4 regions of the Pseudomonas sp. CFBP 5748 genome follow, and region 2 is predicted to be linked to each of the others. Evidence: predicted binding sites of a transcription regulator. Region 2 holds the regulator's gene; each other region holds the start of a gene.
The links. Region 2 encodes FliA, which starts transcription of late flagellar genes. Its sites were predicted from a motif close to CTAAAGTTTNNNNNNNNNNNGCCGNTAA; they were not measured.
Positions count from the first base shown of each region.

Region 1: a site for FliA is predicted at 973-1,000, ahead of ACWNZ1_RS08840 (methyl-accepting chemotaxis protein). Genes of this name have one in related genera too.
Region 3: a site for FliA is predicted at 2,064-2,091, ahead of ACWNZ1_RS11050 (methyl-accepting chemotaxis protein). Genes of this name have one in related genera too.
Region 4: a site for FliA is predicted at 1,431-1,458, ahead of ACWNZ1_RS05395 (methyl-accepting chemotaxis protein). Genes of this name have one in related genera too.

Region 1 is NZ_JBSPTN010000003.1:291,543-294,879, reverse strand. Features, by position in the region: gene ACWNZ1_RS08845 (MalY/PatB family protein) at 1-872, opposite strand, end outside; gene ACWNZ1_RS08840 (methyl-accepting chemotaxis protein) at 1,058-2,569, shown strand; gene ACWNZ1_RS08835 (alpha/beta fold hydrolase) at 2,872-3,337, shown strand, end outside.
Region 2 is NZ_JBSPTN010000001.1:248,112-251,448, forward strand. Features, by position in the region: gene flhF (flagellar biosynthesis protein FlhF) at 1-145, shown strand, start outside; gene fleN (flagellar synthesis regulator FleN) at 262-1,092, shown strand; gene fliA (RNA polymerase sigma factor FliA) at 1,089-1,832, shown strand; gene ACWNZ1_RS01205 (chemotaxis response regulator CheY) at 1,998-2,369, shown strand; gene ACWNZ1_RS01210 (protein phosphatase CheZ) at 2,388-3,173, shown strand; gene ACWNZ1_RS01215 (chemotaxis protein CheA) at 3,204-3,337, shown strand, end outside.
Region 3 is NZ_JBSPTN010000004.1:214,973-218,309, forward strand. Features, by position in the region: gene ACWNZ1_RS11050 (methyl-accepting chemotaxis protein) at 1-1,954, opposite strand, end outside; gene ACWNZ1_RS11055 (LysR substrate-binding domain-containing protein) at 2,141-3,061, opposite strand; gene ACWNZ1_RS11060 (NorM family multidrug efflux MATE transporter) at 3,214-3,337, shown strand, end outside.
Region 4 is NZ_JBSPTN010000002.1:163,106-166,442, reverse strand. Features, by position in the region: gene ACWNZ1_RS05410 (ribonucleoside triphosphate reductase) at 1-482, shown strand, start outside; gene nrdD (anaerobic ribonucleoside-triphosphate reductase) at 514-675, shown strand; gene ACWNZ1_RS05400 (anaerobic ribonucleoside-triphosphate reductase activating protein) at 672-1,367, shown strand; gene ACWNZ1_RS05395 (methyl-accepting chemotaxis protein) at 1,479-3,098, shown strand.

The sequences.
Region 1 (3,337 bases), on a different contig from region 2:
GCTTGCAGGTACGCTTTGAGTTGTTCGAGCCACGGACCTGCTTCGCTGTAGGCGGCGCGGGTGGCTTCAAGGCCCAGGGCATTGACGCTGTCGACCATGCCGGCCCGGGCGCTGTTGACCCGCTCGCGGACCTTGGCGTTCTGGATGATGGCAAACGAGGTTTTCAACCCGGCGATGTTGTAGGCCTTGCTGGCGGACATCAGGGTGATGGTGCGCTCGGCAATTTCCGCGCTGAGGGACGCAGTGGGGATGTGCACGCGGGCGTCGAAACACAGCTCGGCATGGATTTCATCGGAGATGATCCAGGCATTCTGCTCCAGGCAAATGTCTGCCACGGCCTTGAGTTCTTGCCGGTCAAACACCTTGCCCAACGGGTTGTGAGGATTGCTCAGCAATAGGGCGCCACCACCCTGCAACGCCTCGCGCAACGCGGCCAGCGGCGTGTGAAACTCGCCATCTACCGGGTCGAACGGCAGTTCCACCTTGTTCAGGCCCCAGTGACCCGGGGCGTTGCGCAGCGGCGGGTAATTGGGCACCTGCACCACGACATTCTGCTGGGGCTCCACGAGCGCGTGCAGCGCCATGTTGAAACCCGGTTCGACGCCGGGCAGGAACACAATCTGCTGGGGCTCGACGCGCCACGCGTACTTGTTCCACAGGTCCGCCACGATAGCTGCCCGCAGGTTGTCCTGGGCAACGCTGTAGCCGAGCATCGTATGTTCGAGGCGCTTGTGCAGCGCATCGATGATCACAGACGGGGCAGGGAAGTCCATATCGGCCACCCACATCGGCAACACATCGGCCGGGTAACGGCTCCATTTGGTGCTACCGGTACCGTGGCGCTCGAACACCGTATCGAAATCGAAAGTCATGGGGGTTCCATCAGGTCGGGAGTTGAGATGGCCAACATCATAAAGCAAAGGTCGCTGACAAAAGGTTGGTGGCGTAGTGCCACTAACTGATGATAATCAGTTACAGTTCCCTTCCGAGACGCCGATAAGGCCTGAAACCGGCATTGGTAACGGACCCCCCAAGTATCCGAAAAGGACAGCCATCCATGACATCGCCCGTGCGCTTTAACGATCACCACCGTAAAGCCGATCGCATCATGCTGGGGCTGCTTTGGCTTACTCTGCTGTATTCGCTGTGCCTGGCGTTCATGCATTCGACCTTCACCCAGGCGTTGCTGGTGGGAGGCACGACCTGCGTGCTGACCACCGTCCTTTATCGCGGCCTGGGCGGCACCCGCGTCATGCGCTGCGTCATCGCCGTGGCGCTGATGGTCATGGCGGCGCTGCACATCAACCAGACCCACGGCGTGATCGAGTTCCACTTCGGGATTTTCGTGCTGTTGGCGGTGCTGACGTTCTACCGGGACTGGCTTCCGATTGTCGTGGCCGCCGCCACCATCGCCGTCCACCACCTGGGTTTCCACTGGCTTCAGCATCAGGGCTATCCGGTGTTCGTCATGGGTACCCACGGCGGCTGGAACATGGTCTTGCTTCACGCGTTCTACGTGGTGGTGGAAAGTGTGATCCTGATTTACCTGGCGAACCAGAGCCTGGCCGATGCCACGGACAACCAGGAGGTGCTCGACAAAGTACTGGCCGCCGCCACGAAGCTGAGCAGCGATGCCGGTGCCCAGCGCAACCAAGGGGGCAAAGTCTCCTCGGGGGAGCGTTTCGACCACTTTCTGCAACAGGTCACCAACCTGGTGGACGGCGTGGTGCGCGATACCCGAAACCTCTCGGACCTCGGCCAGGATCTGTCCCAGGTGGGCCAGACCCTGGAAAACGGCGCCCGCCACCAGTTGGACGAAGTGGCGCAAATGAGCGGCGCGATCGGCCATCTGGTCCAGGCCATGGAAAACATCGCCGGCCACGTCGATCAGACGCTGCAACGCGCCGGACAGGCCAACGAGCAGGTCAACCGAGGGCGCAGCACCGTTGACCAGACCCGCGAAGAAATCGTCGAACTGGCCGGGCGCATCAACCTGACCAACGAAACCGTACAAGTCCTGGTCGAACAGGCGCAACAGATTGGCCAAGTGCTGGACGTGATCAACGGCATCGCCGAGCAAACCAACCTGCTGGCCCTCAACGCCGCCATCGAGGCCGCCCGGGCCGGTGAGCAGGGCCGTGGTTTCGCGGTGGTGGCCGACGAAGTCCGGACCTTGTCACAAAAAACCTCGGCTTCCACCACGCAAATCCAGCACATCATCGCCAAGCTGCAACAAGGCAGCCGCCAGGCCGCCGTCGCCATGCAAGACAGTCGCGACGGAGTGGAGCGCTGCGTAACCGCCAGCCAACTGGCCTCACAACTGCTGCACGCCGTGGTGGAAGACATCGCGGTGATCAACCACTTCAACGACCTGATCGCCAGCACCACCCAGGAACAGTCCAAGGCATCGCTGGGCATCAATGAGCGGTTGCAAACCGTCCAGGCTGTGGCTGAGCGCAACGCGGACAACATCGGCATCCTGACCCGCAGCAGCCAAAGCCTGCCGCCGATGGCGCAACGGCTGGCGCTCTTGGGGCAGGCGTTTCATGGGAAGGGTGGGGTGGCCTGAACCGGCATCACGAGCAGGCTCGCTCCCACATTGGGTTTGCGGCGTTCACGAATCCTAGGACCACCACCAATCCTGTGGGAGCGGGCTTGCTCGCGATTGCGGTAGGTGCGGCAACATTGATGTCACAGGCTTGCCACGCCATCCAAATGTATCTCCGTGTATCTACGTCTCGTACAGATACGGACTGTTTCTTTTAAGGCCACCGATGACACATCCGGGATACCTCGCCAGCGTCAAATGAACCCATCGAGACGGCACAAGCAGTCTCACGGGCTCACCCACCGCTCGCAAGGAGATCCACCATGGACAAGACTCTGTTGAACCCGGCATCCGCACCGCGCCCACGTCGTCTGCTCGCGCCCTCCATTCTGATGTTCACCATGATGCAACTGGGCGCCTTGGGCTTTGCCTCATCACAGGCGAGCGCCGCGGATGTACCTGCCAGCACCATCGCCTCCATCACGCCAGGCAGTCACACCTCGTTCGGCCCGTTGAAGCACGTCAAGGCGGGCCTGCTGGACGTGGCTTATGCCGAGGTCGGTCCTGCCGATGGGCCGGTGGTCATCCTGCTGCACGGTTGGCCCTATGACATTCACAGCTACGCCGACGTTGCCCCGGCACTGGCCGAGAAGGGCTATCGGGTGTTGATTCCCTATGCCCGGGGTTACGGTGATACGCGCTTCCTGTCGGCCAAGACCCTGCGCAACGGCCAGCCTTCCGCGCTGGCAAGCGATCTGATCGACTTCATGGACGCGCTGAAGATCAAGC
Region 2 (3,337 bases):
GATCCCGGATGATTTGCATCTGCCGCGCCGTCATCAACTGGTCAGTCGTGCCGTGAGTGTGCAAATGCAGGAAGAACCCAGCGAAGAAGCCATGGCTGATATGTTCGCTGATATCTACCACAGCCCGACCAAGCAGGTCGGCTGAGGTAATCATGAATATTTTTTGTACCTACATCGATGGTCTGCCATGCATTGTTCCGAATGGGAACGCGCAGCCAGTAATGTGGCCTCCGTCTAAGTAAGACAAGGTAAAGAACGAACATGGGCAGCATGCATCCCGTACAGGTGATCGCGGTGACCGGCGGCAAAGGTGGCGTCGGGAAGACTAACGTGTCAGTGAACTTGTCCCTGGCTCTGGCAGAGCTTGGCCGACGGGTCATGCTGCTGGACGCCGACCTGGGCCTGGCGAACGTCGATGTGCTGTTGGGGCTCACGCCCAAACGCACGCTGGCGGACGTGATTGAAGGCCGCTGCGAACTGCGCGACGTGCTGCTGCAGGGGCCCGGCGGGATTCGTATCGTGCCGGCTGCCTCCGGCACCCAGAGCATGGTTCACCTGACCCCGGCCCAGCACGCGGGCCTGATCCAGGCCTTCAGCGACATCGGTGATAACCTCGATGTGCTGGTGATCGACACCGCTGCCGGTATCGGTGACTCGGTGGTCAGTTTCGTCCGCGCTGCCCAGGAAGTGCTCCTGGTGGTCTGCGACGAACCCACGTCCATCACCGACGCCTATGCCCTGATCAAGTTATTGAACCGTGACTACGGCATGAACCGCTTCCGTGTCCTGGCCAACATGGCCCAGAGCCCGCAGGAAGGTCGCAACCTGTTCGCCAAGTTGACAAAGGTCACGGATCGTTTCCTGGACGTCGCCCTACAATACGTCGGCGCTGTGCCCTACGACGAAAGCGTACGCAAGGCTGTCCAGAAGCAACGTGCGGTTTATGAAGCCTTTCCCCGTTCCAAATGTGCGCTGGCGTTCAAGGCTATCGCCCAGAAGGTTGATACCTGGCCACTGCCGGCCAACCCTCGCGGGCACCTGGAGTTTTTCGTCGAGCGTCTCGTGCAACAAACAGCAGGGCCCGTGCTATGACAGCCAGCGGTTACAACCATCTCTATAAAAAATCGGCACGGGACGCCCAATACGAACTGATCGAGCGTTACGCGCCACTGGTCAAGCGTATCGCCTACCACTTGCTGGCGCGGTTGCCGGCCAGTGTCCAGGTTGAGGACTTGATCCAGGCAGGCATGATCGGCCTGCTCGAAGTGTCGAACAAATACGACGCGAGCAAAGGCGCCAGTTTCGAAACGTATGCCGGTATTCGCATTCGTGGGGCGATGCTCGATGAGGTCCGCAAGGGCGATTGGGCACCGCGTTCGGTGCATCGCAACACCCGCATGGTCAGTGACGCGATCCGCGCTATTGAAGCTAAAACCGGGCGAGACGCTAAAGATCACGAGGTTGCGGCCGAACTCCAATTGAGTCTCGATGATTATTACGGGATTTTGAACGACACCTTGGGCAGCCGCCTGTTCAGTTTCGACGACCTGCTGCAGGACGGCGAACACGAAGGGCTGCACGAGGACGGCGCGAGTGCTCACATGGAGCCATCGCGTGACCTGGAAGATGAGCGTTTCCAGAGCGCGCTGGCGGATGCGATTGCCAATTTGCCGGAGCGTGAGCGACTGGTCTTGGCGCTGTACTACGACGAAGAGCTGAACCTCAAGGAAATCGGTGAGGTCCTGGGGGTCAGCGAATCGCGGGTCAGCCAGTTACACAGCCAGTGCGCGGCCCGTTTGCGGGGGCGTTTGGGGGAGTGGCGAGCGCGCTGACAGCTGTGTGGGAGCATTGCGAACGAGCTGGTCTGGCATGCGCTGCGCCAGTCTCCAACCGTGGTGCTCCAGGCCGTTGTCGAGTGTTGTGCCGGATTGATTGAAATGGCGCGTTCAGGTGCTGGGCGCGTTTAAGACTGCTTGGAGGTCGAATTGGACAAGAACATGAAAATCCTCATCGTTGATGACTTCTCAACGATGCGGCGGATCATAAAAAACCTGTTGCGTGACCTTGGGTTCACCAACACGGTCGAGGCTGACGATGGCACTACTGCCATTCCGGTCCTCAACAGCGGGAGCATCGACTTTCTGGTGACTGACTGGAACATGCCCGGCATGACCGGTATCGACTTGCTGCGCCATGTACGCGCCGACGAAAAACTCAAGCACCTTCCGGTGCTGATGGTGACTGCCGAAGCCAAGCGCGAGCAGATCATCGAAGCGGCCCAAGCCGGTGTGAACGGCTATGTGGTCAAACCCTTCACGGCCCAGGCGTTGAAAGAGAAGATCGAAAAAATCTTCGAACGCATCGGTTAACGGCGCCACGGGGGAGCTATGGACAACGAATCTTCAATGGGCGACTTCGAATCGACCCTGAAAAAACATGCCCGCGAACTGGTCGACAGCCTTGAAAAAGGCCGCTTTGGCGATGCGGTTCAAATGATCCATGAGCTCAACCAGACCCGTGACCGAGGTCTGTATCAGGAAGTGGGCAAGCTCACGCGTGAATTGCACAGCGCAATTGTCAATTTCCAGATCGACCCGCACATGCCGCAGGCCGAGGAAGTCTCGCAGATCACCGACGCTACCGAGCGTCTGGGTTATGTGGTCAAGCTGACCGAGGCCGCAGCCAACCGCACCATGGACTTGGTGGAGAGCGCAACGCCGCTGGTCAATGGCCTGAGCGAAGAAGCCCAGGCCTTGAGCACCGATTGGGGCCGGTTCATGCGTCGCGAAGTCGGCGCTGAAGAGTTTCGGGAGCTGGCCCGCCGGGTCGACGGTTTCCTGACGCGCAGCGGCACCGAGACCCGCGCCGTGGCAAGCAACCTCAACGACATTCTGCTGGCTCAGGACTATCAGGACTTGACCGGCCAAGTGATCAAGCGCGTGACCCAATTGGTCACCGAAGTTGAAAGCAATCTGCTCAAACTGGTGTTGATGGCCAGCCAGGTCGACCGCTTTGCAGGCATCGAACACGACCGTGAAGCGATACTTGCTGAAAAAGATCCACAAAAACATCTCTCGCAGGGTGAAGGTCCGCAGATTCATGCCGATAAAAGAGAAGACGTTATGTCCGGTCAGGACGATGTGGACGATTTGCTGTCCAGCCTTGGATTCTGAGTTTTAGCCCTGTTTTAGGAGCAGCCATTAATGAGCTTCGGCGCCGATGAAGAGATCCTTCAGGATTTCCTGGTTGAGGCCGGCGAGATTCTAGAGCAACTGTCTGAACAGCTGGTCGAGCTGGAAAGCCGACCAGATGATGCGGACTTGCTCAATGCAATTTT
Region 3 (3,337 bases), on a different contig from region 2:
GACGCAGGTCCTGGGCCAGTTTTTCCAGTTCCTTGGCGGTGACCGCCAGGTTCGAGACCACTTGACGCTGTTCGCTGTTGGCCATGGCGATGCTTTGCAGGTTGCTGCTAAGCAGGGTCGCGGTGCTGCTTTGTTCCTGGGTGGCAGTGGTAATGGCAGCGAACTGTTGGCCAGCGGAGCGGCTCTGCTCGTCGATGCGCGCCAGAGCCGAGGCTACGTTGGCGTTGCGCGACAGACCTTCCTGCATCAACAGCTTGCCCTGCTCCATGGTGCTGATGGCGTTGCCGGTTTCCTGCTGGATGCTGTTGATCATGCCGGAAATTTCGTCAGTGGCCTGACGAGTACGGGAAGCCAGGCTGCGAACTTCGTCAGCCACCACGGCGAAACCACGGCCCTGCTCACCGGCACGGGCAGCTTCGATGGCGGCATTCAAAGCCAGCAGGTTGGTCTGCTCGGCGATCGAGGTAATCACCCCGACAATGCCGCCAATCTCCTGGGAGCGCTGGCCGAGGGTGTTGATGACCGTGGCCGTGCTATTCAGCGCGCCGGCAATTTGCTCCAGGGACGACGACGCTTCATCCATCGACGTACGACCGATCCGGGTTTGCTGGGCGTTTTCCTGGGCCAGGCGCTCGGTGTTGCCCATGTTGTCGGCGATGTCCAGCGAGGTAGCGCTGAACTCTTCCACCGCGCCGGCCATGCTGGTGATTTCCCCGGACTGCTGCTCCATCCCTTCATAGGCCCCGTTGGACAACCCGGACAGGGCCTGTGCACGGCTGTTGACCTCTTGCGAAGCTTTTCGGATGTGCTCGACCATGGTCGACAGGGCCTGGCTCATCTGGTTGAAAGCGCGCGCCAGTTGGCCGATTTCGTCATGGCTCGAGACATTCAGACGCACGCTCAGATCGCCGGCACCCAACGCTTCAGCCTGACGCACCAAATCCCCCAACGGCGCCAGCTTGCTGCGTAGCAGCCACATTGCCGCGCCGACCGCCAGCAACATCGCCAACAGACTGCCAATGGCCAGTTGCGTTCCGACGCTCCAGGTCACGGCGCGAATTTCAGCTTTCGGCATGCTTGCCACTACCGCCCACGGCCCGCCTGTGAATGGCACGGCAACGCTGTAGAAATCTTCGGCGGTATCACTCCAGAACGCACCCTTACCCGGTTTTTTGACCAGACCGACGATGGTAGTGGCCGCTTGATCCAAGGCTTGCACACCTGCCGGCGGCACCAGCCATTTGTTTTGCTCGTCCAGCAAGGCCAACGAACCGGTCTGGCCGATACGGAAGCGCTTGAGATTCTCGAACTGCGCGTTCTGTGCATCGGTGTAATCAAATCCTACATACAACACGGCAATGACCTTACCGCTGCTGTCGCGTACGGGTGTGTACTGCGACATGTAGAAACGTCCAAAAAGCAACGCGCGACCGATATAGCTCTGCCCACTCATCACCGGGGCATAAGCCGGGCCGGCCCGGTCGAGCATGGTACCGATGGCACGCGTACCGTCCTGCTTGCTCAACGAAGTACTGATTCGGATGAAGTCATCACCGCTGCGCACGAATACCGTAGCCACTCCGGCGGTCGTTTGCTTGAACTCGTCAACTTCCTTGAAGTTGTTGTTCAGCACTTCGCTGCCCAGGTTCAGGCTCGGCGTCTGGACACCCGCCACCGTAACCGGCTGATCCGGGTGCACGCTCAGGCCAGCGCTGAAACGCTTTTCGAACAGACCGCTCAACCGCTGGGTGCTTTCACGCAAAGTATCGTGGAAGGTGTTGAGCTGGTCGGCCATCAGACGCGCTTCACTGGCCAGGTGTTCTTCACGGGTGGCAAGGTTGGCAGTGTCCAGCGAACGCAGGGCAAAGAGGGTACTGCCGGAGATCACGACCGCCAGTATCACAGCAAGGGCAAGGCCTAGCTGTGAGGCGATCCGGGCACGGGGTTGAGACATGACAGCTCCTGGCCGAGAGACCGGATCGTCCTGATCACGTCGCGCACTCGGCAATTTATTCGGGTGATGTGTAGGGAGTACTTTCTAATACGAAAGTACTACCTCAACACCTTCGGCGGCGAAATCGAATACTTGAGCGCCATGGAAGGATTAATGCCAAATAGCCATCACCAGCACTGCAACACTTCACCCAAGACGCTCTACAACAGGTAATTGCATGGCCTTCACTTCGCTCTGGAGAAAATCGCTGAGTCGACGCAAGCGTTCACCTCCGGGGCGGGTTTTCGGCCAGACGAGGTAATAGTGCTCGCCGCTGGCAACCGCGGTCGGCCACGGCAGGCTCAAGCGCCCCTGGGCGACGTCTTCGGCCACCATCAACAAATCGCCCATGGATACACCGTAACCACGGGCCGCCGCGATCATGCCCAGCTCAAGCGTATCGAACACCTGCCCGCCCTTGAGCGAGACCTTGTCGGACAGGCCCATGCGCTGAAGCCAGTTGCGCCAGTCACGGCGGTCCGGCGTGGGGTGCAGCAGTTCGGCGCTGGCCAAGCGCGCCACATCCCAGGGCTGGTCGTTCAACAGGTTCGGCGCGCCCACCGGGATCAACTCCTCGGGGAATAGCAGGCTGGCCTCCCAGTCTGCGGGAAAATGCCCATTGCCCAGCAATACCGCGCAATCGAAGGGTTCTGTGTTGAAGTCAACCGAGTCGACGTCCATCCAGGCGCTGGTCAGTTGCACCTCGTTGCCGGGCTGCAGATGTCGGAACCGACTCAAGCGTGCCAGCAGCCAGCGCATGGTCAGGGTCGACGGCGCTTTCATCCGCAGGATGCCATCTTCACCGTGCAAGGTATGACAGGCCCGCTCCAGCGCCATGAAACCTTCCCGCACCCCCGGCAGCAGCAACCGCGCCGCCTCGGTCAACTGAAGGTTGCGACCACTGCGCTGAAACAACCGACAGGCAAAGTGCTCTTCAAGGGTACGAATATGCCGGCTGACCGCACTTTGGGTAATCGACAGTTCTTCAGCCGCCCGGGTAAACGAGCTGTATCGCGCCGCCGCTTCGAATGCCCGCAGCGCATAAAGAGGAGGGAGACGACGAGACATCAGGAAAACTCCTATAGCGTTTGGCGAAACCCTACCAGAAAGTCTTTCAGCATGAGTTTTAATCATGCCAGCGATCTTTTTTATCCTTTTGTGCAAACCGCCACAAGCGCCGAGAATCACCGCTTTACAGCCTTGTTTGAACATGGAGAGTGATGATCATGCGGCATCCGGTGCGTACTGAACTCTGGGCCATCCTGCGGCTGGCGGGGCCGTTGATTGCCTCGCAGTTGGCGCACATGCTGATGGTGCTCACTGACACCGTGATGATGGCGCGCC
Region 4 (3,337 bases), on a different contig from region 2:
TGCTGGATCACGTGCGGGCCACGCTGCTGCGTTTCCAGGAAGAAACCGGCCACCTCTACAACCTGGAAGCCACGCCCGCCGAAGGCACCACCTACCGCTTCGCCAAGGAAGACCTCAAGCGCTACCCCGACATCTTGCAGGCCGGCAGCCCGGTCGCCCCGTACTACACCAACTCGTCGCAACTGCCGGTGGGCTTCACCGACGATCCGTTCGAAGCCCTGGAGCTGCAAGACGAACTGCAATGCAAGTACACCGGCGGCACCGTGCTGCATCTGTACATGGCCGAGCAGATTTCCTCCACTCAGGCCTGCAAGCAACTGGTGCGCAAGGCCCTGGGACGTTTCCGCCTGCCGTACCTGACCATCACGCCGACCTTTTCCATCTGCCCGGTGCACGGTTACCTGGCCGGCGAACACGAGTTCTGCCCCAAATGCGACGAAGCCTTGCTGCTGCAACAGCAGTTGGCAGGCAGCGTTCACTGATCCGATCCATCGACCGCAAGGAGCTTCTCCCATGAACGCATCACAATCTCTTCCGCAGGCACAGCGTCAACGTTGCGAAGTCTGGACCCGCGTGATGGGTTACCACCGCCCGGTGGCGGCCTTCAACCCGGGCAAGCAGTCCGAGCATCGCGAACGGCTGCACTTCACTGAAAGCGCGGCCGGGCGTCCATGAGTCGAGTGCTACGGGTCGGGGGCATGGTGCCCCTGACCACCCTCGATTATCCGGGCCAACTGGCTTGCGTACTGTTTTGCCAGGGTTGCGCCTGGCGTTGTCGTTACTGCCATAACCCGCAATTGATCCCGCCGCGCGGCAGCGAGGAGGTGGATTGGTGTCGGGTCTTGGCGTTCCTGCAACGCCGCCAGGACCTGCTCGATGCCGTGGTGTTCAGCGGCGGCGAGCCGACCTTGCAGGACGGCCTGGCCTCGGCCATGGAGGAGGTCCGGCAGATGGGGTTTCGCGTCGGCCTGCACAGCGCCGGAATCAAGCCGGCGGCCTTCGCCAAAGTGGTCGGTCTGGCCGACTGGGTGGGCTTCGACATCAAGGCGTTGCCCGAAGATGCCCTGGACGTGACCCGGGTCGAAGGCAGTGGTGCCGCCAACTGGCGCAGCCTCGACCATCTGCTGGCCAGCGGCGTGGAGTATGAATGCCGTACCACCGTGCATTGGCACCTGTTCGACCCCGAACGGTTGTTGACCCTGGCCCGCCGTTTGAGCGAGCGCGGCGTCAGCCGGTTCGCCGTGCAATTGGTGCGCACTGCGCGGATGCTCGACCCCCATCTTTCCAGCGTCTCGGCACAAGCCTTGCAACCTGAGTTGTGGGCCGCCCTGCGCGAGTTGTTCCCCTCGTTCGTCTTACGCAGTTGACCGAACGCAGGGATGAACGACCGACAGCGGCCCGGGATGACCGGGCCACACTTTTTTAAGGTTTTCAAATGCGCTGCCAGTCGGCAGGTAATTGAACAGGGAGCATTTGATATGACCAGACTCACCACTGCCCAACGTATCGTGATCGGCTTTGCCATCGCCCCACTGGCCTTGATCGCCTTGGCGCTGTACGCCTTGAGCGACCTGGCGATGCTGCGCGACCAGGCCGAGCAGATCGTCAGGCAGGATTGGCCGAAGATCGATCCGATCATGGTGATCGCCACGGGCGTGCGCGATAACGCCAGGAACACCCGGGACCTGTTGATCGACAAGAACAATGCGCAAGTCCAGCAATCGATCGACACCACCCGGCAACGCATTACCCAGGCCTTTGCCACGCTGGAGCCGTTGTTCGATCAACCCGAAGGCAAGGCCGCCTATGCCGAGCTGAAGAAGCGCCGCGAGGCTTATGTGGCAGCGTTCGTCCAGGTGCAGGCGTTGATCCGCCAAGGCGCTACGGACGAGGCGATGACGCAGCTCAAGCAAGGCGTGATGCCGGCAGAGCTTGAGGTGTACAAAAGCCTGGATGTGCTGATGGCGATGCAGGGCAAGGTCTTTGTCGAACGTGAACAGTCGGCCCAGGCGCGTTACAGCGATGCGCGGCGCAACATGCTCGCGCTGGTGCTGGCTTGCCTGGCCCTGGTGAGCCTTGTCGCGATACTGGTGACCCGCAGCGTGACCCGTCCACTGGGGGGTGAGCCCAATGACGCGGCGCGGGTGCTGAACCTTATCGCCCAGGGCGACCTGACGATCCGGGTACCGGTGGGTGTCGGCGCCAACGACAGTGTGATGAGCAACATGCATGACATGCAGCAGAGCCTCAACAGCATGGTCCGGCACATTGCTGCCTCGGTGGATCGGGTGGCCAGTTCCTCCGAAGAATTGAGCGCGGTGAGCAGCCAGACCAACAGCACCTTGCAGTTGCAAGGACAGGAAATCGAACAGGCTGCGGCGGCGGTGAACCAGATGACCGCCGCCGTGGATGAAGTGGCGCGCAATGCCGTGAGCACCAGCGAAGCCTCGCGGGTGTCCGAGCAAACCGCCCAGCGTGGCCGTGAGCAGGTTCAGGAGACGGTCGCTTCCATTACTGCGCTGGCGGACGGTGTGACGGACAGCTCCGGGCGAATCCAGCAATTGGCCGGACGGGTGCAGGACATCAGTTCGGTGTTGGATGTGATTCGCAGCATCGCTGAACAAACCAACCTGCTGGCCCTGAACGCCGCCATCGAAGCGGCTCGCGCGGGTGATGCCGGGCGTGGTTTTGCGGTGGTCGCCGATGAAGTCCGCGCACTGGCCCATCGGACCCAGGTTTCGACCCGGGAGATCGAGGACATGATCGGCAATATCCGCCTGGACAGCGGCCACGCGGTGACCTCCATGCAAAACAACAGTGAACTGGTGCAGGCCACCCTGCTAGTGGCCCAGCGCTCCGGCGATGCCCTGGATGAAATCGCCCATTCGATCTCGCAGATCAACGAGCGCAACCTGATGATCGCCAGCGCCACGGAACAGCAGGCCCTGGTGGCCCGAGAGGTGGACCGCAACCTGGTGGGTATTCGCAACCTGTCCGAACAGGTGCTGCTGGGCGCCCGCCACACCGACACCGCCGGCCAGGACCTGGCGCAGATGGCCGGTTCGCTGCATGAGACGGTGGCGCGGTTCAAGGTATAGGCGAGGCACTGCCAGGCTTCACAGCAATCGACCTCACCACAAATCCCCTGTGGGAGCGAGGCGGAGGGTCAGTTTGCAGTGATGTTGGATGTGCGGACGCCTTCGCGAGCAAGCCCGCTCCCACAGGGTTTTGTGTCGTGTCCGGATGTTGTGGGCAACACAAATCCAATGTGGAAGCGGGCTTGCTCGCGAAAGCGGAGGGTCAGTTTGCGGTGATGTTGGATGTGCCGACGTCATCG